DNA from 3 places in the Bacillus sp. FJAT-45350 genome. Region 3 is predicted to be linked to each of the others. Evidence: a T-box and tRNA genes for the amino acid it is inferred to sense, from the RefSeq annotation. Region 3 holds a T-box; the other regions hold tRNA genes.
The links. The T-box of region 3 lies ahead of thrS (threonine--tRNA ligase). A T-box ahead of a tRNA ligase gene usually reads a tRNA of that ligase, here a tRNA-Thr.
Positions count from the first base shown of each region.

Region 1: it encodes a tRNA-Thr, which carries the amino acid that the T-box ahead of thrS (threonine--tRNA ligase) is inferred to sense. The anticodon was not compared.
Region 2: it encodes a tRNA-Thr, which carries the amino acid that the T-box ahead of thrS (threonine--tRNA ligase) is inferred to sense. The anticodon was not compared.

Region 1 is NZ_NISU01000001.1:2,861,622-2,869,069, reverse strand. It holds rRNA gene CD003_RS14440 (23S ribosomal RNA) at 1-1,028, shown strand, start outside; rRNA gene rrf (5S ribosomal RNA) at 1,182-1,297, shown strand; tRNA gene CD003_RS14430 (tRNA-Ala) at 1,436-1,511, shown strand; tRNA gene CD003_RS14425 (tRNA-Ser) at 1,542-1,634, shown strand; tRNA gene CD003_RS14420 (tRNA-Met) at 1,798-1,874, shown strand; tRNA gene CD003_RS14415 (tRNA-Asp) at 1,971-2,047, shown strand; tRNA gene CD003_RS14410 (tRNA-Phe) at 2,070-2,145, shown strand; tRNA gene CD003_RS14405 (tRNA-Tyr) at 2,169-2,252, shown strand; tRNA gene CD003_RS14400 (tRNA-Trp) at 2,264-2,337, shown strand; tRNA gene CD003_RS14395 (tRNA-His) at 2,356-2,431, shown strand; tRNA gene CD003_RS14390 (tRNA-Gln) at 2,448-2,522, shown strand; tRNA gene CD003_RS14385 (tRNA-Gly) at 2,530-2,604, shown strand; tRNA gene CD003_RS14380 (tRNA-Cys) at 2,631-2,704, shown strand; tRNA gene CD003_RS14375 (tRNA-Leu) at 2,727-2,815, shown strand; tRNA gene CD003_RS14370 (tRNA-Arg) at 2,910-2,986, shown strand; tRNA gene CD003_RS14365 (tRNA-Ile) at 2,996-3,072, shown strand; tRNA gene CD003_RS14360 (tRNA-Asn) at 3,108-3,182, shown strand; tRNA gene CD003_RS14355 (tRNA-Glu) at 3,188-3,262, shown strand; tRNA gene CD003_RS14350 (tRNA-Val) at 3,399-3,474, shown strand; tRNA gene CD003_RS14345 (tRNA-Thr) at 3,481-3,553, shown strand; tRNA gene CD003_RS14340 (tRNA-Lys) at 3,731-3,806, shown strand; tRNA gene CD003_RS14335 (tRNA-Leu) at 3,814-3,898, shown strand; gene CD003_RS14330 (DUF421 domain-containing protein) at 4,141-4,749, opposite strand; gene CD003_RS14325 (YczE/YyaS/YitT family protein) at 4,923-5,543, shown strand; gene proC (pyrroline-5-carboxylate reductase) at 5,567-6,385, opposite strand; gene CD003_RS14315 (YfkD famly protein) at 6,556-7,359, shown strand; gene yfkAB (radical SAM/CxCxxxxC motif protein YfkAB) at 7,414-7,448, opposite strand, start outside.
Region 2 is NZ_NISU01000001.1:3,170,603-3,178,050, reverse strand. It holds rRNA gene CD003_RS16095 (16S ribosomal RNA) at 1-996, shown strand, start outside; rRNA gene CD003_RS16090 (23S ribosomal RNA) at 1,347-4,286, shown strand; rRNA gene rrf (5S ribosomal RNA) at 4,440-4,555, shown strand; tRNA gene CD003_RS16080 (tRNA-Asn) at 4,604-4,678, shown strand; tRNA gene CD003_RS16075 (tRNA-Thr) at 4,680-4,755, shown strand; tRNA gene CD003_RS16070 (tRNA-Glu) at 4,914-4,988, shown strand; tRNA gene CD003_RS16065 (tRNA-Val) at 4,992-5,067, shown strand; tRNA gene CD003_RS16060 (tRNA-Thr) at 5,074-5,149, shown strand; tRNA gene CD003_RS16055 (tRNA-Tyr) at 5,209-5,292, shown strand; tRNA gene CD003_RS16050 (tRNA-Gln) at 5,310-5,384, shown strand; tRNA gene CD003_RS16045 (tRNA-Lys) at 5,567-5,642, shown strand; tRNA gene CD003_RS16040 (tRNA-Gly) at 5,653-5,727, shown strand; tRNA gene CD003_RS16035 (tRNA-Gly) at 5,791-5,864, shown strand; tRNA gene CD003_RS16030 (tRNA-Ala) at 5,874-5,949, shown strand; gene sigW (RNA polymerase sigma factor SigW) at 6,218-6,781, shown strand; gene CD003_RS16020 (anti-sigma factor family protein) at 6,800-7,438, shown strand.
Region 3 is NZ_NISU01000002.1:399,286-406,733, reverse strand. It holds gene CD003_RS18540 (sensor domain-containing protein) at 1-288, opposite strand, end outside; gene thrS (threonine--tRNA ligase) at 557-2,470, opposite strand; T-box leader at 2,537-2,783, opposite strand; gene ytxC (putative sporulation protein YtxC) at 2,888-3,754, opposite strand; gene mqnC (cyclic dehypoxanthinyl futalosine synthase) at 4,000-5,106, opposite strand; gene dnaI (primosomal protein DnaI) at 5,179-6,108, opposite strand; gene CD003_RS18515 (replication initiation and membrane attachment family protein) at 6,112-7,448, opposite strand, start outside.

The DNA of each region.
Region 1 (7,448 bases), on a different contig from region 3:
GAGAAGCTTTGAATTGAAGCCCCAGTAAACGGCGGCCGTAACTATAACGGTCCTAAGGTAGCGAAATTCCTTGTCGGGTAAGTTCCGACCCGCACGAATGGTGTAACGACTTGGATACTGTCTCAACGAGAGACCCGGTGAAATTATATTACCTGTGAAGATGCAGGTTACCCGCGACAGGACGGAAAGACCCCATGGAGCTTTACTGTAGCTTGATATTGGATTTTGGTACAGTTTGTACAGGATAGGTAGGAGCCTTGGAAACCGGAGCGCAAGCTTCGGTGGAGGCGTCGGTGGGATACTACCCTGACTGTATTGAAATTCTAACCTAGGACCGTGATCCGGTTCGGGGACAGTGTCAGGTGGGCAGTTTGACTGGGGCGGTCGCCTCCTAAACAGTAACGGAGGCGCCCAAAGGTTCCCTCAGAATGGTTGGAAATCATTCGTAGAGTGCAAAGGCATAAGGGAGCTTGACTGCGAGACCTACAAGTCGAGCAGGGACGAAAGTCGGGCTTAGTGATCCGGTGGTTCCGCATGGAAGGGCCATCGCTCAACGGATAAAAGCTACCCTGGGGATAACAGGCTTATCTCCCCCAAGAGTCCACATCGACGGGGAGGTTTGGCACCTCGATGTCGGCTCATCGCATCCTGGGGCTGAAGTAGGTCCCAAGGGTTGGGCTGTTCGCCCATTAAAGCGGTACGCGAGCTGGGTTCAGAACGTCGTGAGACAGTTCGGTCCCTATCCGTCGCGGGCGTAGGAAATTTGAGAGGAGCTGTCCTTAGTACGAGAGGACCGGGATGGACACACCGCTGGTGTACCAGTTGTTCCGCCAGGAGCATAGCTGGGTAGCTACGTGTGGACGGGATAAGTGCTGAAAGCATCTAAGCATGAAGCCCCCCTCAAGATGAGATTTCCCATTACGTTAAGTAAGTAAGACCCCTTAGAGATGATGAGGTTGATAGGTCTCGGGTGGAAGCATGGTGACATGTGGAGCTGAGAGATACTAATCGGTCGAGGGCTTATCCAATTTTCTAAGGTTGAAATGAATTCGACGACCTGCATATATAACACTATCTAGTTTTGAGAGAACAACTCTCAGCTGAAAGCAATTTCAGCGAAGAAATCTGCTCCTGCGGTTACTCGTCGCAAGTCTTGCGAGGAAGTATCACAGAGTGGTTGACTTAGTGATGATGGCGAAGAGGCCACACCCGTTCCCATGCCGAACACGGAAGTTAAGCTCTTCAGCGCCGATGGTAGTTGGGGGCTTCCCCCTGCGAGAGTAGGACGTTGCTAGGTTTATATTTTGGGGCCTTAGCTCAGCTACGAGCAAATCTTCTTCTGTAAAGCTACGAGTTGTTTCGACGGATTAATTTCGAAGCCTTGCTTGCAGAGGAAGAAACAGGGTCTACAAAGGTTAATCATCAATAATACATCGGGGCCTTAGCTCAGCTGGGAGAGCGCCTGCCTTGCACGCAGGAGGTCAGCGGTTCGATCCCGCTAGGCTCCACCAATTATATACGTTAGTACAATCTAACAATGCGGAGGAATACCCAAGTCCGGCTGAAGGGATCGGTCTTGAAAACCGACAGGCGGGTTAAACCGCGCGGGGGTTCGAATCCCTCTTCCTCCGCCACATTTATCTTTTAATTATTATTAACGCGGGATGGAGCAACGAACGATACTTCTATGAAATATCTATGAGTTGTTTCGACGCATTAATTTCTATGAGTTAGCTTGTAGAGGAAGAAACAGTTAATGCTACGGATATTTACATCATCCGTACTCTATAATATCGACGCGGGGTGGAGCAGTCTGGTAGCTCGTCGGGCTCATAACCCGAAGGTCGACGGTTCAAATCCGTCCCCCGCAACCAAAAACGTAAGCTTCCTGATTAAGCATCATTGTAGTTTTTTGCGACGAGTAACCGCAGGAGCAAATCCTACATCGTCGATTTCACTAAAATTTATCTGGTCCGGTAGTTCAGTTGGTTAGAATGCCTGCCTGTCACGCAGGAGGTCGCGGGTTCGAGTCCCGTCCGGACCGCCATTTAATTCTTTAATACAGATATGGCTCAGTAGCTCAGTCGGTAGAGCAATGGACTGAAAATCCATGTGTCGGCGGTTCGATTCCGTCCTGAGCCACCATTTTTTCTGTCTTTTTTTATGATGGAGGGGTAGCGAAGTGGCTAAACGCGGCGGACTGTAAATCCGCTCCTTAGGGTTCGGCGGTTCGAATCCGTCCCCCTCCACCATTTAACTCAATAGGGGCATAGTTTAACGGTAGAACAGAGGTCTCCAAAACCTCCGGTGTGGGTTCGATTCCTACTGCCCCTGCCAATAATATATGTAATTATGGCGGTTGTGGCGAAGTGGTTAACGCACCGGATTGTGGCTCCGGCATTCGTGGGTTCGATTCCCATCAGTCGCCCCATTTAAATAACTAGTATTGGGCTATAGCCAAGCGGTAAGGCAACGGACTTTGACTCCGTCATGCGCTGGTTCGAATCCAGCTAGCCCAGCCATTTATAAGCGGAAGTAGTTCAGTGGTAGAACACCACCTTGCCAAGGTGGGGGTCGCGAGTTCGAATCTCGTCTTCCGCTCCAGAGAAACAAAGTATAATGTAGTTCTTGGCGGCATAGCCAAGTGGTAAGGCACGGGTCTGCAAAACCCTTATCCCCGGTTCAAATCCGGGTGCCGCCTCCAAGCATTATCTTTTATACTGCCTGCCGGGGTGGTGGAATTGGCAGACACACAGGACTTAAAATCCTGCGGTAGGTGACTATCGTGCCGGTTCAAGTCCGGCCCTCGGCACCAAAAGCTTATTACTCTTGGTTTACTTCGTTGCTAGCTTGCGACGAGTAATCGCAGGAGCATGATTTACTTCATTAAGTAAGCTATAATATCATTTGCGCCCTTAGCTCAGCTGGATAGAGTGCTTGACTACGAATCAAGAGGTCGGGAGTTCGAATCTCTCAGGGCGCACCATTTTAAAATGGGCCTATAGCTCAGCTGGTTAGAGCGCACGCCTGATAAGCGTGAGGTCGGTGGTTCGAGTCCACTTAGGCCCACCATTTATTCAGGTAGTAAATAGGACAAGTATTAGTATTCCACAGTAGCTCAGTGGTAGAGCAATCGGCTGTTAACCGATCGGTCGTAGGTTCGAGTCCTACCTGTGGAGCCATTTATGGCCCGTTGGTCAAGCGGTTAAGACACCGCCCTTTCACGGCGGTAACACGGGTTCGAATCCCGTACGGGTCACCATAAATATGGAGGATTAGCTCAGCTACGAGCAATACTTCATGGAATATCTTACGAGTTGTTTCGACGCATAGACAACTTGGTTAAACTAGAAGAGAAAGAAACAGGGATCTACTCTGATTCACTTCATCAATACTTCGGAGGATTAGCTCAGCTGGGAGAGCACCTGCCTTACAAGCAGGGGGTCGGCGGTTCGATCCCGTCATCCTCCACCATAGTACGCCGGTGTAGCTCAACTGGTAGAGCAACTGACTTGTAATCAGTAGGTTGGGGGTTCAAGTCCTCTTGCCGGCATTCTTTTTAGATTCAAGAGCCATTAGCTCAGTTACGAGCAAATCCTCTCAGAATATTTTACGAGTTGTCTCGACGGATAAACATAGAAGCATTTCTCTAGTAGAGGAAGAGACAGAAAAGCTGCGGAGCGAAACATCGTCCGTAAACATCATGAACTACTTACAGTTTAAACTTCAAGAGCCATTAGCTCAGTTGGTAGAGCATCTGACTTTTAATCAGAGGGTCGAAGGTTCGAATCCTTCATGGCTCACCATTTCAATGCGGGTGTGGCGGAATTGGCAGACGCGCTAGACTTAGGATCTAGTGTCTTATGACGTGGGGGTTCAAGTCCCTTCACCCGCACCATATAACTAATTATGATACATAATGTAAACTGCTTATTGTAGCAGTTTTTTTGTTGTTTAATAAGAAGTAGCTAAGGGCACTATTAAATTAGGTCTTCCATCTGGCTTGTCAATGATGGCTATATCAGCTGGAATACTAGCTTTATATTATATTTATGGTAATTGGGACAAGAAGCAGATTATTGAAAAAATGAGAAGGAGTGTGTTTAAAAAGAGGTTCGTTCCATTTTCAAACACACTTTTTTATTCTAGAAATTCCTTATGAGGTTTTGCGTCTTTTTTCTGTTGGACTTCGATAAATAAATCTTCTTGTGAGGGCTGGACGATCGATGGAGGCTTGGCACCAGCTGGAATTTTCATATGGACATAATTAATTAGTGTTTGGATGTCTTGTTTAGTAGCAGGTTGTTGTGGTTCTGATAAAATGAGCCCTAGCTGTCCACTAGGTTCAATAGTAGCCCATTTCACATGGAGAATGCTCTGCACATTCTCTTGACGAAGACGTACTTCCAGTTGATCAACTGTTAGTCTCATCTTTTTTAAATTTTCAACGTTTATTTTTCCATTTTCAATAACAATATTTGATTTACCGGTCATAAAGTTCTCAACTTTATCAAACTTTAATTGAAGAAACTCAATAAATATTAGTGTAAGTACAAGTAATAAGCCTATTAAAAAAGTGACCCATATATTCCGATTACTAACAGGCTGAATCATTAAATTCCCGATTGAAATCATGATAACTGTTTGAGAGACAGTTAATTGAGAAATTGACTTCCTACCTCCAATTCGCAAAATTGTGATACCAACAAACACAATTAAAATTGCCTTCCAAATAAAGTGTAGGTCCAAATCATATCCCTCCTTATCATTCTCTCAAGTCTTACATTTCCAAATTTATTAGAAAAATATTCAAAATGATTTGGAAAGTAATATGTTTTTACATGTTCTATAAAGAATTACACCATAATATAATGAGATTGTCCTTTTTTAGAAATGGTTTATGCTAAAGGAGTTATTAATAAATGGAACTTAAAATAAGAAGGGGAATAAGTTACCTTTTAGGTTTATTTATTCTCGCTATAGGAATAACACTCACAATCGTTTCTCAGCTCGGTACAGGTGCTTGGGATGCGCTAAGTGTTGGTTTAGCTAGTATTACTGGGTTGACAGTCGGTAATTGGGTTATCCTGGTTGGTATCATACTTATTATTGTCAATGCGATACTACAAAAAGCAAGGCCGGACTTTTTGGCTATCATTACAGTTGTTCTATTAGGTTATTTCATTGATTTTTGGCTTTTGTTTGTTTTTCGAGATGTTGGATTTGAGGGTTTTGCGATTCAGCTAGCGATTTTACTTATTGGTGTCGTTACAATGGGACTTGGAATTGCGACATATCTTCAAGGGAAATTTGCTGTTATTCCAATTGACGGGTTTATGTTTACGCTTCAAAAGCTTTTTGGTTTCAAATTAATGGTCGCAAAAACAACGGCTGAACTTGTTGCCCTTGTCTTAGCTTTCTTTGTAGGAGGGCCGATTGGGATAGGTACGATCATAGTTACATTGCTCATTGGACCATTAATTCAATTCTTCTTTCCAAAGATAGAACATCTTGTGGAAGGTAAGGTAATAACGATCAAATGATAAAGGGAAGTTCAAAAGGTTGATTAACCTTCTGAACTTCCCTTTCCTAATTCCTTTGCACGGGCATTTGTTGCTTTAACAGCTTCAACTATCAGCTGATTAAAGTTGCCATTTTTAAGTTGCTCTAGTCCAGCAGCAGTTGCTCCACCAGGTGAAGTGACTTGTTCACGAAGTACTGATGGATTACCACCATTCTTTAGCATTGAGCCACTACCATATACCATTTGCGAGACTAGTGTTCTTGCCTTTTCTTCAGTCATACCGTATTCAACTGCCACAGCTTCTAACGCTTCACAGAATGAATATAAAAACGCCGGTGCACTACCTGTAATAGCTGTTAAAAGATGGACTTGCTCTTCTTTACACTCTTCATATGTACCAATAGAAGAAAGAATCATTTCGAGAATTTGTCGGTGTTCGTTTGTAGCATGTTGACCATAAGTATAGATAGACATAGATTCTCCTATTTCAGCTGATGTATTTGGCATGACCCATGCAACTGGGGTTCCATCAGGTAATGCAGCTTCTAGACGTTCTGTACCCATTCCTGCCGCTACCGTAATGATAAATTGATTAGTCACAAGAGACTTCATTTCATTTAAAACACTTTCATGTGCAGAAGGTGGGCAAGCTAGCACAACAACATCAGAATGATTGATTGCTGATTTCCAATCGCTAGTAGTGTCTACATCGTATTTCCCTTTCATGTCAATTAGGCGTTGCTCGTCACTTTGATTTGAAATTATGATATTGTCTATATTGGTCTTGTTTTTAAGTAAGCCTGAAAAAATAGCCTCGGCCATTCTTCCTGCTCCTATAAATAAGATTCGTTGTTTGTTCATGCTTTACATCCTTTCATAATCCAAAATTTAATTCCTCATTCAACTAATCATTACCGTAACAAAAAAGAATCATTCTTGAAAGTGAAACATACGGATAATTTCCCTAAAGTTCGAAAAAACTACTCATAACTATAACATTATGTACAATCAGAACTTAGGGAGGCATTAACATGAAGAAGTTGTCCGTTATTATGCTTGCATTGTTTTTGACTCTTTTGCCATTACATACACTGGCTGAAGAGGATGCTAAAGAAGAGAAAAAGGGATCAAAGATTCCTGACTATGTATTAAATATCTCAAAGGAAAATACGTATCATAACCCAACCCAAGACTTGCCGCATTTAAAACCAAGTGATTTAGCTGAGGAGCTTTTATCTGAATCTGAAGTGAAAATTGAGAATCCTGAACTTATTCGATTGCTTAATGAATCAAGCATCGGCAATTCAAAATTAGCTCTTGGTTTTAAAGCATCTATTTATTTAGGCGAATGGCCTCTGTCTTATGATTCAACTGAAACGAATGTTAATTGGGAGTATCAAAAGGTGAATACAAACTATATTGACAATCGTGGTGGAAATAGTGCTCAAAAGCTTAAATACACTCAAGAACAGCAAAAGAAAGTATCTGGTGATTTAACAGCGAAAGTTCCTAATAGTGAAGCAGTAAAAAAGATGATGATGATCAAAGCTGCTGAAAATACCGGACTTCCATTAGGCTTTGAAACAATCATCGGTCATGGAACGAAAAAAGACCACTCATATAATGTAGCTCCAAAAAATGTAGGCTACTTATATGGGTATGTACCTGCTGCGAACGAAAAAGGAAAAGTTACGTACGGAGAAGTGTATATTACAATAAAAGGTGGTAAGCAACATCTAGAAGTTAAGAATGTGACACAGCAAGGAATTGGTGCATGGATTCCTGTTCAGGATTATATGTCATTTAGATTCTTATCTGCTAACCAGCCTCGCTAGTAAAAGGAGGGTGCCCCAAAAGGTGAAACTATACCTTTTGGGGCACCCTCACAGTTATTTTAGTTTAGATGTACGTTTTTTAAAATCGA
Region 2 (7,448 bases), on a different contig from region 3:
CGTTGTCCGGAATTATTGGGCGTAAAGCGCGCGCAGGCGGTCTTTTAAGTCTGATGTGAAAGCCCACGGCTCAACCGTGGAGGGTCATTGGAAACTGGGAGACTTGAGTACAGAAGAGGAGAGTGGAATTCCACGTGTAGCGGTGAAATGCGTAGATATGTGGAGGAACACCAGTGGCGAAGGCGACTCTCTGGTCTGTAACTGACGCTGAGGCGCGAAAGCGTGGGGAGCAAACAGGATTAGATACCCTGGTAGTCCACGCCGTAAACGATGAGTGCTAGGTGTTAGGGGTTTCGATGCCCTTAGTGCCGAAGTTAACACATTAAGCACTCCGCCTGGGGAGTACGGCCGCAAGGCTGAAACTCAAAGGAATTGACGGGGGCCCGCACAAGCGGTGGAGCATGTGGTTTAATTCGAAGCAACGCGAAGAACCTTACCAGGTCTTGACATCCTTTGACCACCCTAGAGATAGGGCTTTCCCCTTCGGGGGACAAAGTGACAGGTGGTGCATGGTTGTCGTCAGCTCGTGTCGTGAGATGTTGGGTTAAGTCCCGCAACGAGCGCAACCCTTGATCTTAGTTGCCAGCATTCAGTTGGGCACTCTAAGGTGACTGCCGGTGACAAACCGGAGGAAGGTGGGGATGACGTCAAATCATCATGCCCCTTATGACCTGGGCTACACACGTGCTACAATGGATGGTACAAAGGGCAGCGAAACCGCGAGGTTGAGCCAATCCCATAAAGCCATTCTCAGTTCGGATTGTAGGCTGCAACTCGCCTACATGAAGCCGGAATCGCTAGTAATCGCGGATCAGCATGCCGCGGTGAATACGTTCCCGGGCCTTGTACACACCGCCCGTCACACCACGAGAGTTTGTAACACCCGAAGTCGGTGGGGTAACCTTTTGGAGCCAGCCGCCTAAGGTGGGACAGATGATTGGGGTGAAGTCGTAACAAGGTAGCCGTATCGGAAGGTGCGGCTGGATCACCTCCTTTCTATGGAGTATTTAACTCTAGTCGACGGACTTCACATTATGTGTTGTTCGACGCTTCGGACTTTTGTCGTTCAGTTTTGAGAGAATAAATCTCTCAACAAATACATTTGCTCCTGCGATTACTCGTCGCAAGGCAGCAAAGAAGCTACTCAATGTAGTAGCCTTGTTCTTTGAAAACTAGATAGTGATTTATATATGCAACTAGTATAATTTGATCGTTTATCGATTGAGTTTTACTTGAGAAGTCAAGAATTCATTTAAGTGTAATCGCCTTAGCGATTACACGCTGACGAACCTTTAAGGTTTTAATTAGCAATTCGTAATTTGCAATTAGCAATTATGTTTTGTCATGGTTAAGCTAGAAAGGGCGCACGGTGGATGCCTTGGCACTAGGAGCCGATGAAGGACGGGACGAACACCGATATGCTTCGGGGAGCTGTAAGTAAGCTTTGATCCGGAGATTTCCGAATGGGGGAACCCACCATCCGTAATGGGATGGTACCCATACCTGAATACATAGGGTATGTGGAGGTAGACCTGGGGAACTGAAACATCTAAGTACCCAGAGGAAGAGAAAGCAAATGCGATTTCCTGAGTAGCGGCGAGCGAAACGGAATATAGCCCAAACCAAGAGGCTTGCCTCTTGGGGTTGTAGGACACTCTATACGGAGTAAGAAAGAAACGAAGTAGATGAAGCGACCTGGAAAGGTCCGCGAAACAAGGTAACAGCCCTGTAGTCGAAACTTCGTTTCCTCCAGAGTGGATCCTGAGTACGGCGGGACACGTGAAACCCCGTCGGAATCTGGGAGGACCATCTCCCAAGGCTAAATACTCCCTAGTGACCGATAGTGAACCAGTACCGTGAGGGAAAGGTGAAAAGCACCCCGGGAGGGGAGTGAAACAGATCCTGAAACCGTGTGCCTACAAGTAGTCAGAGCCCATTTACGGGTGATGGCGTGCCTTTTGTAGAATGAACCGGCGAGTTACGATGTCGTGCAAGGTTAAGCAGATAATGCGGAGCCGTAGCGAAAGCGAGTCTGAATAGGGCGATTACAGTACGCCGTCGTAGACCCGAAACCGTGTGATCTACCCATGTCCAGGGTGAAGTTCAGGTAACACTGAATGGAGGCCCGAACCCACGCATGTTGAAAAATGCGGGGATGAGGTGTGGGTAGGGGTGAAATGCCAATCGAACTCGGAGATAGCTGGTTCTCCCCGAAATAGCTTTAGGGCTAGCCTCGAGGTGAGAGTATTGGAGGTAGAGCACTGATTGGACTAGGGGTCCCCACAGGATTACCGAATTCAGTCAAACTCCGAATGCCAAATACTTATCCTCGGGAGTCAGACTGCGAGTGCTAAGATCCGTAGTCAAGAGGGAAACAGCCCAGACCATCAGCTAAGGTCCCAAAGTATACGTTAAGTGGAAAAGGATGTGGAGTTGCACAGACAACCAGGATGTTGGCTTAGAAGCAGCCACCATTTAAAGAGTGCGTAATAGCTCACTGGTCGAGTGACTCTGCGCCGAAAATGTACCGGGGCTAAACGTATCACCGAAGCTATGGATTGACACCTTAGGTGTCAGTGGTAGGGGAGCGTTCTAAGTGCTGCGAAGTCAGACCGAGAGGACTGGTGGAGCGCTTAGAAGTGAGAATGCCGGTATGAGTAGCGAAAAGAGGGGTGAGAATCCCCTCCGTCGAAAGCCCAAGGTTTCCTGAGGAAGGCTCGTCCGCTCAGGGTAAGTCGGGACCTAAGCCGAGGCCGAAAGGCGTAGGCGATGGACAACAGGTTGATATTCCTGTACCACCTCCTCACCGTTTGAGTAATGGGGGGACGCAGTAAGGTAGGGTAAGCGCACTGATGGATATGTGCGTCCAAGCAGTTAGGCTGGTAAGTAGGAAAATCCGCTTATCGTAAAGGCTGAGCTGTGATGGCGAGCGAAATAATAGTAGCGAAGTTCCTGATCCTCCACTGCCAAGAAAAGCCTCTAGCGAGGTGAGAGGTGCCCGTACCGCAAACCGACACAGGTAGGCGAGAAGAGAATTCTAAGACGCTCGGGAGAACTCTCGTTAAGGAACTCGGCAAAATGACCCCGTAACTTCGGGAGAAGGGGTGCTCTGTTAGGGTGCAAGCCCGAGAGAGCCGCAGTGAAAAGATCCAAGCGACTGTTTAGCAAAAACACAGGTCTCTGCGAAGCCGCAAGGCGAAGTATAGGGGCTGACACCTGCCCGGTGCTGGAAGGTTAAGAGGAGAGGTTATCCTTCGGGAGAAGCTTTGAATTGAAGCCCCAGTAAACGGCGGCCGTAACTATAACGGTCCTAAGGTAGCGAAATTCCTTGTCGGGTAAGTTCCGACCCGCACGAATGGTGTAACGACTTGGATACTGTCTCAACGAGAGACCCGGTGAAATTATATTACCTGTGAAGATGCAGGTTACCCGCGACAGGACGGAAAGACCCCATGGAGCTTTACTGTAGCTTGATATTGGATTTTGGTACAGTTTGTACAGGATAGGTAGGAGCCTTGGAAACCGGAGCGCAAGCTTCGGTGGAGGCGTCGGTGGGATACTACCCTGACTGTATTGAAATTCTAACCTAGGACCGTGATCCGGTTCGGGGACAGTGTCAGGTGGGCAGTTTGACTGGGGCGGTCGCCTCCTAAACAGTAACGGAGGCGCCCAAAGGTTCCCTCAGAATGGTTGGAAATCATTCGTAGAGTGCAAAGGCATAAGGGAGCTTGACTGCGAGACCTACAAGTCGAGCAGGGACGAAAGTCGGGCTTAGTGATCCGGTGGTTCCGCATGGAAGGGCCATCGCTCAACGGATAAAAGCTACCCTGGGGATAACAGGCTTATCTCCCCCAAGAGTCCACATCGACGGGGAGGTTTGGCACCTCGATGTCGGCTCATCGCATCCTGGGGCTGAAGTAGGTCCCAAGGGTTGGGCTGTTCGCCCATTAAAGCGGTACGCGAGCTGGGTTCAGAACGTCGTGAGACAGTTCGGTCCCTATCCGTCGCGGGCGTAGGAAATTTGAGAGGAGCTGTCCTTAGTACGAGAGGACCGGGATGGACACACCGCTGGTGTACCAGTTGTTCCGCCAGGAGCATAGCTGGGTAGCTACGTGTGGACGGGATAAGTGCTGAAAGCATCTAAGCATGAAGCCCCCCTCAAGATGAGATTTCCCATTACGTTAAGTAAGTAAGACCCCTTAGAGATGATGAGGTTGATAGGTCTCGGGTGGAAGCATGGTGACATGTGGAGCTGAGAGATACTAATCGGTCGAGGGCTTATCCAATTTTCTAAGGTTGAAATGAATTCGACGACCTGCATATATAACACTATCTAGTTTTGAGAGAACAACTCTCAGCTGAAAGCAATTTCAGCGAAGAAATCTGCTCCTGCGGTTACTCGTCGCAAGTCTTGCGAGGAAGTATCACAGAGTGGTTGACTTAGTGATGATGGCGAAGAGGCCACACCCGTTCCCATGCCGAACACGGAAGTTAAGCTCTTCAGCGCCGATGGTAGTTGGGGGCTTCCCCCTGCGAGAGTAGGACGTTGCTAGGTTTTTTTATTTACAATATTATAAACTTCCTTTAAGTTACTCTTTCTTATTCCACAGTAGCTCAGTGGTAGAGCAATCGGCTGTTAACCGATCGGTCGTAGGTTCGAGTCCTACCTGTGGAGCCATGCTTCCATAGCTCAGTAGGTAGAGCACTTCCATGGTAAGGAAGGGGTCAGCGGTTCGAGTCCGCTTGGAAGCTCCAGAATTGCAGGTAAGACAAATTAATTTCTCTCTTATAAATGAGGGTTTTTTATTTTGAGATTTAGTATTGAATTTCAAAATAAACTATAGAAAAAAAGAGTTGCACACAAATTTATTTTTTAGTATAATATTTTTTGTCAGAGAGACATTATTGACACTGGCCCGTTGGTCAAGCGGTTAAGACACCGCCCTTTCACGGCGGTAACACGGGTTCGAATCCCGTACGGGTCACCATATGGAGGATTAGCTCAGCTGGGAGAGCACCTGCCTTACAAGCAGGGGGTCGGCGGTTCGATCCCGTCATCCTCCACCATAATACGCCGGTGTAGCTCAACTGGTAGAGCAACTGACTTGTAATCAGTAGGTTGGGGGTTCAAGTCCTCTTGCCGGCACCATTTTTTATGCTGTGTTTACAGATAGTATTTCGCTACTTATAGCTATACATAGTAGACCTGGAGGGGTAGCGAAGTGGCTAAACGCGGCGGACTGTAAATCCGCTCCTTAGGGTTCGGCGGTTCGAATCCGTCCCCCTCCACCATTTGATTTATATCATAGTGGGCTATAGCCAAGCGGTAAGGCAACGGACTTTGACTCCGTCATGCGCTGGTTCGAATCCAGCTAGCCCAGCCATTTACTTACTATATAACAGCAAGAGGCATTAGCTGAGTTACGAGCCATACTTCTCAGAAACAACTACGAGTTGTCTCGACGGATGCACCTCGAAGCATTTCTAGAAGAGAAAGAGATTAGGTAAGGCAATGAAGCCAAACATCGTCCGTTTACAACAAGAATTACTTAGTATATAACAGCAAGAGCCATTAGCTCAGTTGGTAGAGCATCTGACTTTTAATCAGAGGGTCGAAGGTTCGAATCCTTCATGGCTCACCATTTTATCTTTGCGGAAGTAGTTCAGTGGTAGAACACCACCTTGCCAAGGTGGGGGTCGCGAGTTCGAATCTCGTCTTCCGCTCCATAAGTTAATTTTAATGGAATAGGCTTTTATTTTATAGATTTATATGTTACAATTATTTTATTAGCGGGTGTAGTTTAGTGGTAAAACCTCAGCCTTCCAAGCTGATGTCGTGAGTTCGATTCTCATCACCCGCTCCAATTTAAGTTGGGGCCTTAGCTCAGCTGGGAGAGCGCCTGCCTTGCACGCAGGAGGTCAGCGGTTCGATCCCGCTAGGCTCCACCATATATTAGACACTTTTACCTTAGATACTGTATCTAAGGTTTTTTTGTGGACTTATGGTTGTTTGCAACTGAACACAATTTGTTGGTGTTCGTCACTGACCTCTTAAAAGATTATTTCGTATTTACATATAGTTTCACCTACTACTAAGTTTGTTAACTTCTCGTATATTATTCGTGTTAATATAAATATAAAATTGTAAATAAAAAGAAACCAAATACGGTTTTATACGTAGAAGTAATAATACCGCAAAATAAGCGGAGGTAACGAGATGGAGAAACTAATTAAGAGATTAATTAAAGAAGTGAAGAGTGGCGATACGGAAGCTTTTGGTGAGTTAGTTGAGATGTATAAGGACAAAGTGTATCAACTATCTTATCGAATGCTTGGGAATATGCACGAAGCACAAGATGTAGCTCAAGAAGCTTTTTTACGAGCATATACAAATATTGATAGATATGATACTAATAGAAAGTTTTCTACTTGGCTCTTTCGAATAGCAACGAACTTAGCAATTGATCGTCTTAGAAAGAGGAAGCCAGACTTTCATTTAGAGGACCCGATTAAAGGTACAGAGGGGATGACAGTTCAATCACAAATTGCATCTACTGAAGAGCTTCCAGATGATCAAGTGGTTAAGGTAGAGATGCAAGAGTGGATACAAGATGAAATCAACCATTTACCGCCTAAATATCGCTCTGCGATTATACTAAAGTACATTGAAGACTTGTCTTTAAAAGAAATCAGCGAGATTTTAGATCTGCCAGTATCGACAGTTAAGACAAGAATTCATCGCGGTCGGGAAACCTTGCGTAAGCGAATGGGCAATGTCTAAGGTGAAAGGGTGATGAACATGGAATACAATAAACGTTTTATTGAGCTTATGCATCGGTATTTAGATGGGGAAACAACTAATGAAGAAAAAGCTGAGTTTTTACATTATATAGAGACAAATGTTTCATGTAAGAAACATTATGAGGAAACGAGAAAAGCAATAGCTTTTGTTCAAAGTGCCTCTCATATAGAGACATCGGCTAACTTTACAAATAATGTCTTGCAACAACTACCAAAGCGTAAGAAGAGAGTGGCCTGGAAGCAATGGATGAGAAACCATCCTCTTGCCGTAGCTGCTTCTATTTTTCTAATACTCATGTCTAGTAGTATTATTTCTGTTTGGAATAGCTCAGAGGAACTAAGTGTGACAGGAAACGGAAACATTCAAATTGACCATGAGAGTGGCAAAGTCATTGTTCCAGAAGGGGAAGTAATTGAAGGAAATTTGGTTGTTCGTAATGGAACATTAGAGTTAAATGGAGAAGTTCGTGGGAATGTGCTTCTCGTAAATAGCGAGAAGTATCTAGCTTCTGCCGGTTCTGTATCTGGAGAAATAGATGAGGTGACCCAAGTATTAGAATGGATTTGGTATCACATTAAGAGCTTCTTCTCTGATGTAACGACCGTGGTAGGTAACGAAAAAGAGAATATAGACTAGTAAGTAAGTT
Region 3 (7,448 bases):
AAACTCATTGGAATGATATCCTGATTTAAGAAGGCTATGTTTTTGTCCAATTAACTCTTCACGTGTATATTTAGAAATCTCACTAAATGTTTCATTAACATCAATGATAATTCCGCACGTATCTGTTACAGCAAGAATGGAGGAATTATCTAATGCTAAAATATAATCTTCAAGTTCATTTAACAATGGTTTCAATACGACTTTATCTTTGCTTTCAACCGTTTCTATCAGTTGCTTAAGTTCTTGAAAACTACTGATTAGTCCATCTTTGGTTGGCTGCCAACTCATAATCCCCCTCCTCATTTTCATTAATGAGGCAATAGTTATATCTGTATCTTACACATTAGCTTTTCAGTTTTTAGTTATAAGATTTTCTATTTTCTCATGTTTTATTTTATTGTTGTCTTTCTCTTAATTTTACTTGTTTTGGTTAGAACTAGCAACGATATTCTCTTTTTTTCAATGAATATCACTAGTACTAATTTCAAATGAAAAAAGTCGCACATTTAGTATAGTAATCACTAAATGTACGACTTTCCTGTGGTCAAAGTACTATTTAACGCTTTCTAGTTTTAATTTCTTCCGTCATTGTTTCAATAAATGATTCTAAACCTAGTGATTGTGAATCTTGCTCACCATATTTACGAACATTAACACCGGCAGCTTCGATTTCTTTATCTCCTAGTACAAGCATGTAAGGAATTTTTTGCATTTGCGCTTCACGAATCTTATAGCCGATTTTCTCATTTCTTGTATCTAAATGCACTCGAATATCAGCTTGCTGAAGCTTCTTCTTCACTTCTTTTGCGTACTCTAAATGAACGTCTGATACTGGAATAACTTCAACTTGGATTGGAGCTAACCATGTTGGGAATGCCCCCGCAAAATGCTCAACTAAAATACCGAAGAAGCGATCAATTGAACCATAAATCGCACGGTGAATTACTACCGGACGAACCTTTTGATTGTTTTCATCAACGTATGTTAAATCAAACTTCTCTGGCATTTGGAAGTCTAACTGAATCGTTGCACATTGGTGTGAACGTTTCAGTGCATCTTTGATGTGGAAGTCAATTTTCGGACCGTAGAATGCTCCGTCTCCTTCATTTAGATGATAATCAATTTGAAGGTCAGTTAACACATTACGTAACGCATTTTCTGCTTGTTCCCATAGATTTTCGTCTCCCATAGAATCTTCCGGACGAGTAGATAGCTCAACTGAATATTCGAAGCCAAATGTGCTATAAATTTCATCAATTAACTTAAATACATCCTTAATTTCTGCCTCAATTTGTTGTGGTGTAACAAAGATATGAGCATCATCTTGAGTAAATGTACGTACACGAAGCATACCATTCAGTGCACCACTTAGCTCATGTCGATGAACTTGTCCAAATTCAGCCATACGAATTGGAAGATCACGATAAGAATGTAGCTCATTTTTGAATACCATCATGTGACCAGGACAGTTCATTGGCTTCATCGCAAATTTTGTTTCATCTACATCTGAGAAGTACATGTTTTCATGGTAGTGATCCCAGTGTCCAGATTGCTCCCATAAACGTTGGTTCATCATTAGCGGCGTACGAACTTCATCATAGCCTGCTTTTCTCTGTAGGCCACGCGAGAAGTTTTCAAGCTCTGTACGGATGATTTGTCCTTTTGGTAAATAGAACGGCATACCAGGAGCCTCTTCTGAGAACATAAATAATTGTAATTCTTTTCCTAACTTACGGTGGTCACGCTTTTGTGCTTCTTCAATGAAATGTAAATGCTCATCAAGCTGTGCTTGCTTAGGAAATGATGTACCGTAAATACGTTGAAGCATTTGGTTGTCACTGTTTCCACGCCAGTAAGCACCAGCAATACTTAGTAGTTTTATCGCTTTAATTTTTCCTGTAGAAGGTAGATGTGGTCCACGACATAAATCAAAGAACTCTCCTTGGTCATAAATCGTAATAGACTCACCCTCAGGTAACTCACGAATTAACTCAAGCTTTAAATGATCACCAAGCTCTTCATAAATTGCTAACGCCTCTTCACGAGTTACTTCTCTACGCTTAATTTCATGATTTTCGTTGATGATTTTCTTCATTTCTTTTTCAATCTTTGGTAAGTCTTCTGGTGTTAATGTATGTGGCATCTCAATATCATAATAGAAGCCATCTTCAATAATTGGACCAATTCCAAGCTTTACTTCTGGATAAAGACGCTTAATCGCCTGTGCCATTAAGTGAGCTGTACTGTGACGGTACACTTCTAGACCTTCCTTATTATCTAACGTTACAAGTTCAATCGATGCATCCTCTTCTATTCCACGAGTTACATCGATAACTTTTCCGTTCACTTTCCCTGCAATTGTTTTCTTTCTTAATCCTGGACTAATAGACCCTGCAATCTCTTCTGGAGTTACACCTTGTTCAAACTCCTTAACTGCTCCGTCTGGAAATGTAATTTGTACTTGTCCCATCTGTTTTCCACTCCTCTTGTGTTTGTAAATGCATAAAAAAACACTCGATCCCTGCTACAAATATAGCAAAGGGACGAGTGTTATCTCTCGTGGTTCCACCCTTGTTTCCAATAAATCGCTAAATAAACATAGCTCACCTATTGGCTCATGGTTCAAGAATAACGGTCTGTAGCCGTCAGCAGATACTACAAGTTGGTTCCCTGCTGAAGTTCAGAGGTGGTAAGTCCATTTCTCGTATTAGGAAGCTCTCAGCCATGACTTCCCTTTCTGTAAAACCGTAAAAAAAGACTATTGTCCTCATCGACACTTTGTACAGTTATTTTCACTAACTATGTAGTATTATAGAAATTTCGACTAAGAAAATCAACCCTAATACAAAAACAATATTTTCATATTACATTTTATAAAGAAAAGCCTTTATAAAAGTTGAGATTTTATTCGAAAGGCCTCTAACGGTTGCAGGACAACTCGTTCTTCAAATAACGCTTGAATCGTCAGTAAGATTCCATGATCAACGTCATCACTATACACATTTAAATGAGAAGGAAGCATGCTTACTAGCGGACTTATAACCATTTCACTTACTTCCAAATCCTCTTCAAACACCAGCTCTTCTCTCAAATGTTTCGCTAATTCGTTTACATGAATTTGTTTGTATACCTTATCGTAAAAAGTAAATTGCTCCCCATCGTAAACTAAATGCAATGTATCATGAATCGATGGTGTTATTCTTAAAAATTGACGTAAATTTTCGATCATATTTTGGTATTCTTGTTCTAGAAAGTATTCATCAATCGCAATTTCTACACAGTCAATAAGCATTTCGCCATAATCCTTTAGACGAAATGTTAAAAATGGCTCATAATAGAACGTTGTATTGTGATCAAGGCTTGATGAAAATGCATCATAAATAAACGTATCTCGTTTAAAGAACGGTGTAATATTTGGTAAGTCCTCTCGGTCGCCTTCTAAAATAGAACGGGCGATTATCAAAATTTGTTCTTGCTCCTCAGGATCTGTAAAATAAAACATATTCTCAATAATTTCAGTTAACCACTCGCTTTCTTTTGTAGCAATTACATGATTGGTCAAAATCGATACTAGGAGCGGCTGGAATGAATTATAAAATACATATTCGTCTGTATAGTTAATTGTAATGACATCGATATCATTACAAATGACCTCTCCTTTCAAACCAAGGTGTTTATACTTCTCTAAGTACGACATAATTTTTTTGAATAATTGCTGGCAATCTTGCTCTTCTTCAAAATGTATTGAAATCAACAGATATTCCCCCTTGTCCATAAAGTGAAACTTCAGTAGGCTCTTGCCTATTGATGGAATGATTTGCTGCATCCTCTATATGCGATTTCTTAATTCCGTTTGTCGTTCTATACCATTCCTATGACAAGCTAGAGGCAATTATGAATTATGAGTTAGGAATTATTAATTAAATAGACAAAAAAGGAGAAATAGCAGTGCAAAAGCGCACACTATTTCTCCTTACATTTGCAATTCTACATTTATCCCTAGTTTTGCATAATAAAGTCTTTATCAGTTGTTTCTTCATCTGCGAAGTTCCGGACGATATTATACTTCGTATTACGTTGAGCTGGTATCTTCCCAGCTTCACGTATAAGTTGTAAAATTTGATTCGTGTTAACCTTATGTGTCGTCCCCGCCGCAGAAACTACATTTTCTTCCATCATTGTGCTTCCAAAATCGTTACATCCATAAGAGAGAGATTCCTTACCTACTTCAGGTCCCATTGTAACCCAAGAAGATTGAAAGTTTGCAATATTATCTAAGAATATTCTTGAAATAGCAACATTCTTTAAATACTCTCTAGGAGATGTTTTCTCACCTTTAAGATTCGTATTTTCAGGCTGGAATGTCCAAGAAATAAAGGCTAAGAAGCATTCTGTTTCGTCTTGTGCATCACGAACACGTTGTAAGTGAAGAGCACGTTCCTCTATCGTTTCTCCTAATCCAATCACCATTGTGGCAGTCCCATGCATTCCAACTTTCTTTACCATCTTCATACAGTCCATCCACTCAGTCCATGAACTCTTAATACGACTGACACGATTACGTGTTTTATCAGTTAGAATTTCTGCTCCTCCACCTGGTACAGAATCTAAGCCCGCCTCTTTTAACTCTATCAATACTTCTTCTAGAGTTTTTCCTGACACTTCAACTATTTTCCAGATTTCCGCAGGGGAAAATGAATGCATTGTTATATTAAAACGTGTTTTAATATTACGTAGTAAATCAGTATAGTAGCTTAATGGAAGGTCGGGATTTGTTCCACCTTGCATTAAGATTTCTGTACCACCTACATCTACAGTTTCTTGAATCTTATTATATACTTCTTCATCACTTAATACGTAACCATCCTTGTGTCCAGGTGGGCGGTAAAAAGCACAAAATTTGCAATAAGTGTCACAAAAGTTTGTATAGTTCACATTTCGTCCAATAACAAACGTTGTTATTGGTTCTGGGTGCCACTTTTGCATAATTATATTTGCTACTTCCCCCATTTTCTCTACTTCATCACTTTCATATAATTTGATAGCATCTTCCATAGAGATACGTTCACCTTGAATAGCCCGTTCGAGAATTAGATCTATGCTCATTGAGATTCCTCCAAAATTGTAAACTAGTTTAATACTAACATAGATTCAAAATCTTTTCTTGCACTACGCTGATTACTTTCGACGATTATGGCCACCAACATTTACGCATGTAGCATAGTGACGTATTCTTTCCATAATTCGCTTAGCTTTAAGTTCTTCAATTCCACCCTTATCGGAATAAGCCAGATGCTCTTCTAGCTCATCTTGATCGTAATTTGATGTAAATAACGTAGGTAATTTCTCTAACATACGATACTGTAAAATAACCCCGAGAATTTCATCCCTTACCCAGCTAGACATATTTTCCGCTCCTATGTCGTCTAGAATAAGTACTTGTGCTCGTTTGATTCTATCTAATTTTTCATGGAAACTTCCGTCGGAAATACCTTGTTTCATTTCACGGAAGAAATCTGGTGTATAGACGAGATGCGTTTCGATATTACGGTCTTTTAATTCGTTAGCAACGGCTCCCATAATATATGTTTTACCAACACCAAATTTCCCATATAGATAAAGCCCACGACTTTCTTCACCTGGCTTAATTGAAGTAGCAAATTGAAAGGCGATGTGAATTGCTTCTAGTCTTACTTCGTTATCAGTTTCAATCTGATCAAAACGTGCATCCAAAATCTCCTTTGGAATGTACAAACTCTTAACTAACTCTTGTTCTTTCTTCCGTTCATCATAAGCCTGTTTTAAAGAACAAGGTGTATAATTTGTGCTCAAACGATTCCCATCAATAAATAATGATGGCTGGTAACCAGATATCATGTTTGAACACTTCTCAAGTCCAGGACATTGTTCACAATTTCGAATCTCACTTCGATATTCAAACATTTTGGCCATGCTACGCTCGATCATGTCATTTGTTACATTTGTGTTCTTTTGCAAAAATTCTTGTATTCTTACATCACTAAGTAATTCTCTCTGCATATCTTCAAGCTTGTTACCAAGCTTTCGACCATTCATTAATTCCCCAAAAGCTGATTGAATAGATTCCATAGGTTACTCCTCCCTCTTTTGCTTCTCCTCCATACGTTGCTTCAACATCATTTCAAATTGAAGCTTCTTCTCTGCAAAGTCTTTACTAGTTTTTTGACTTTTTTCTTCTTTTTTCTCTATCGTCTGCTTTTTATTTTCTTCTATTAACCATTTAGGTAATTTGTCTTTTTTTACATTTTTAGGTTTAGGTGTCCATGTACCTTTAGGTTTCTCTTTTCCCTGTTTATATTCTTGTTGTTTTTTATTTTCAAGCCTTGCTAATTCCATTGCTTCCTTCACTGTTTTCACATTCTTCCTTGACCAATGACCAGCAATTTTATCAACTAGTGGTTTTGAAAGTTTCATATCATTCACTGTTAAGATGTAATCAATTAATACGTTCACAACACCTGCTGGCAATTGAAAGTCTAATAAAAGAACTTCTACAATCTTCACATCAGGTAGAGGTACCATTGCACCAGCTGAGCGACTCTCTAATAATTCTAAAGGGGATTTCGTTTCAAAGTGCTTAATCATCTTTTCTTCAGCTGTTACTGGCTCTTTATCAATCATAGTTTGATACTCAAGCGGTTGTTTTCTAAGAGCCAAAGAGGGTGGCTCACTACCATGTTCAATTTTGTACCACTCTTGAACCCTCTTACGAAGAAGGGCTAAATCAACTTCATCGTCATGAATAATCGATTGCTGTAAAATACGACTCATTTCTAATGGGTCAATTCGATACACAAACGAAAGTCGAATTATTGCCTCTCTTACTTCCTCTGTTATCATTTCCTTCGTCACAACAAAAGAAGATAAATCATGTAGCATCAAATCAAAATCAAACTGACTGTTTTCAATTGTAATGTCGTCTTCTGCCGTTCTTTGAATAACTTCCTTTTGCTTATCTAATTCTAATCCTTGCATCAATTCAGATTGATGGTTTGCTACAATTTCTGAATGATGAAGTGACGAAAACACCTCATCGAACGAACGGGTTACAGCACTATATTCTTCTTTATCAATTTTCTCTATCATAAATCGATCACGTATTTGTCGAAATTTGTTTTTCCCTAATCGATTATACAAATAAACACTCAATACGTCATTGTTAAAAAATGCTTGTGATGACATCGGTGGCTGCAATTCATACAAATAGACAGTCGACTCATCTTCTTTTTTCTTAAACGTTTTTAACAGACCTATAGCTTCTAGCTTATTTCTTTCTTGATAAATAAGATCTAATGGAGCATCCATCATCGTCATAAGATAGCGATGATTGTTCTCATCACTCCAATAACTATCCTTTTCAAGTTCACTCCATAAAGTCATGTACAAGCTATATGCAAATGCCCCGATTA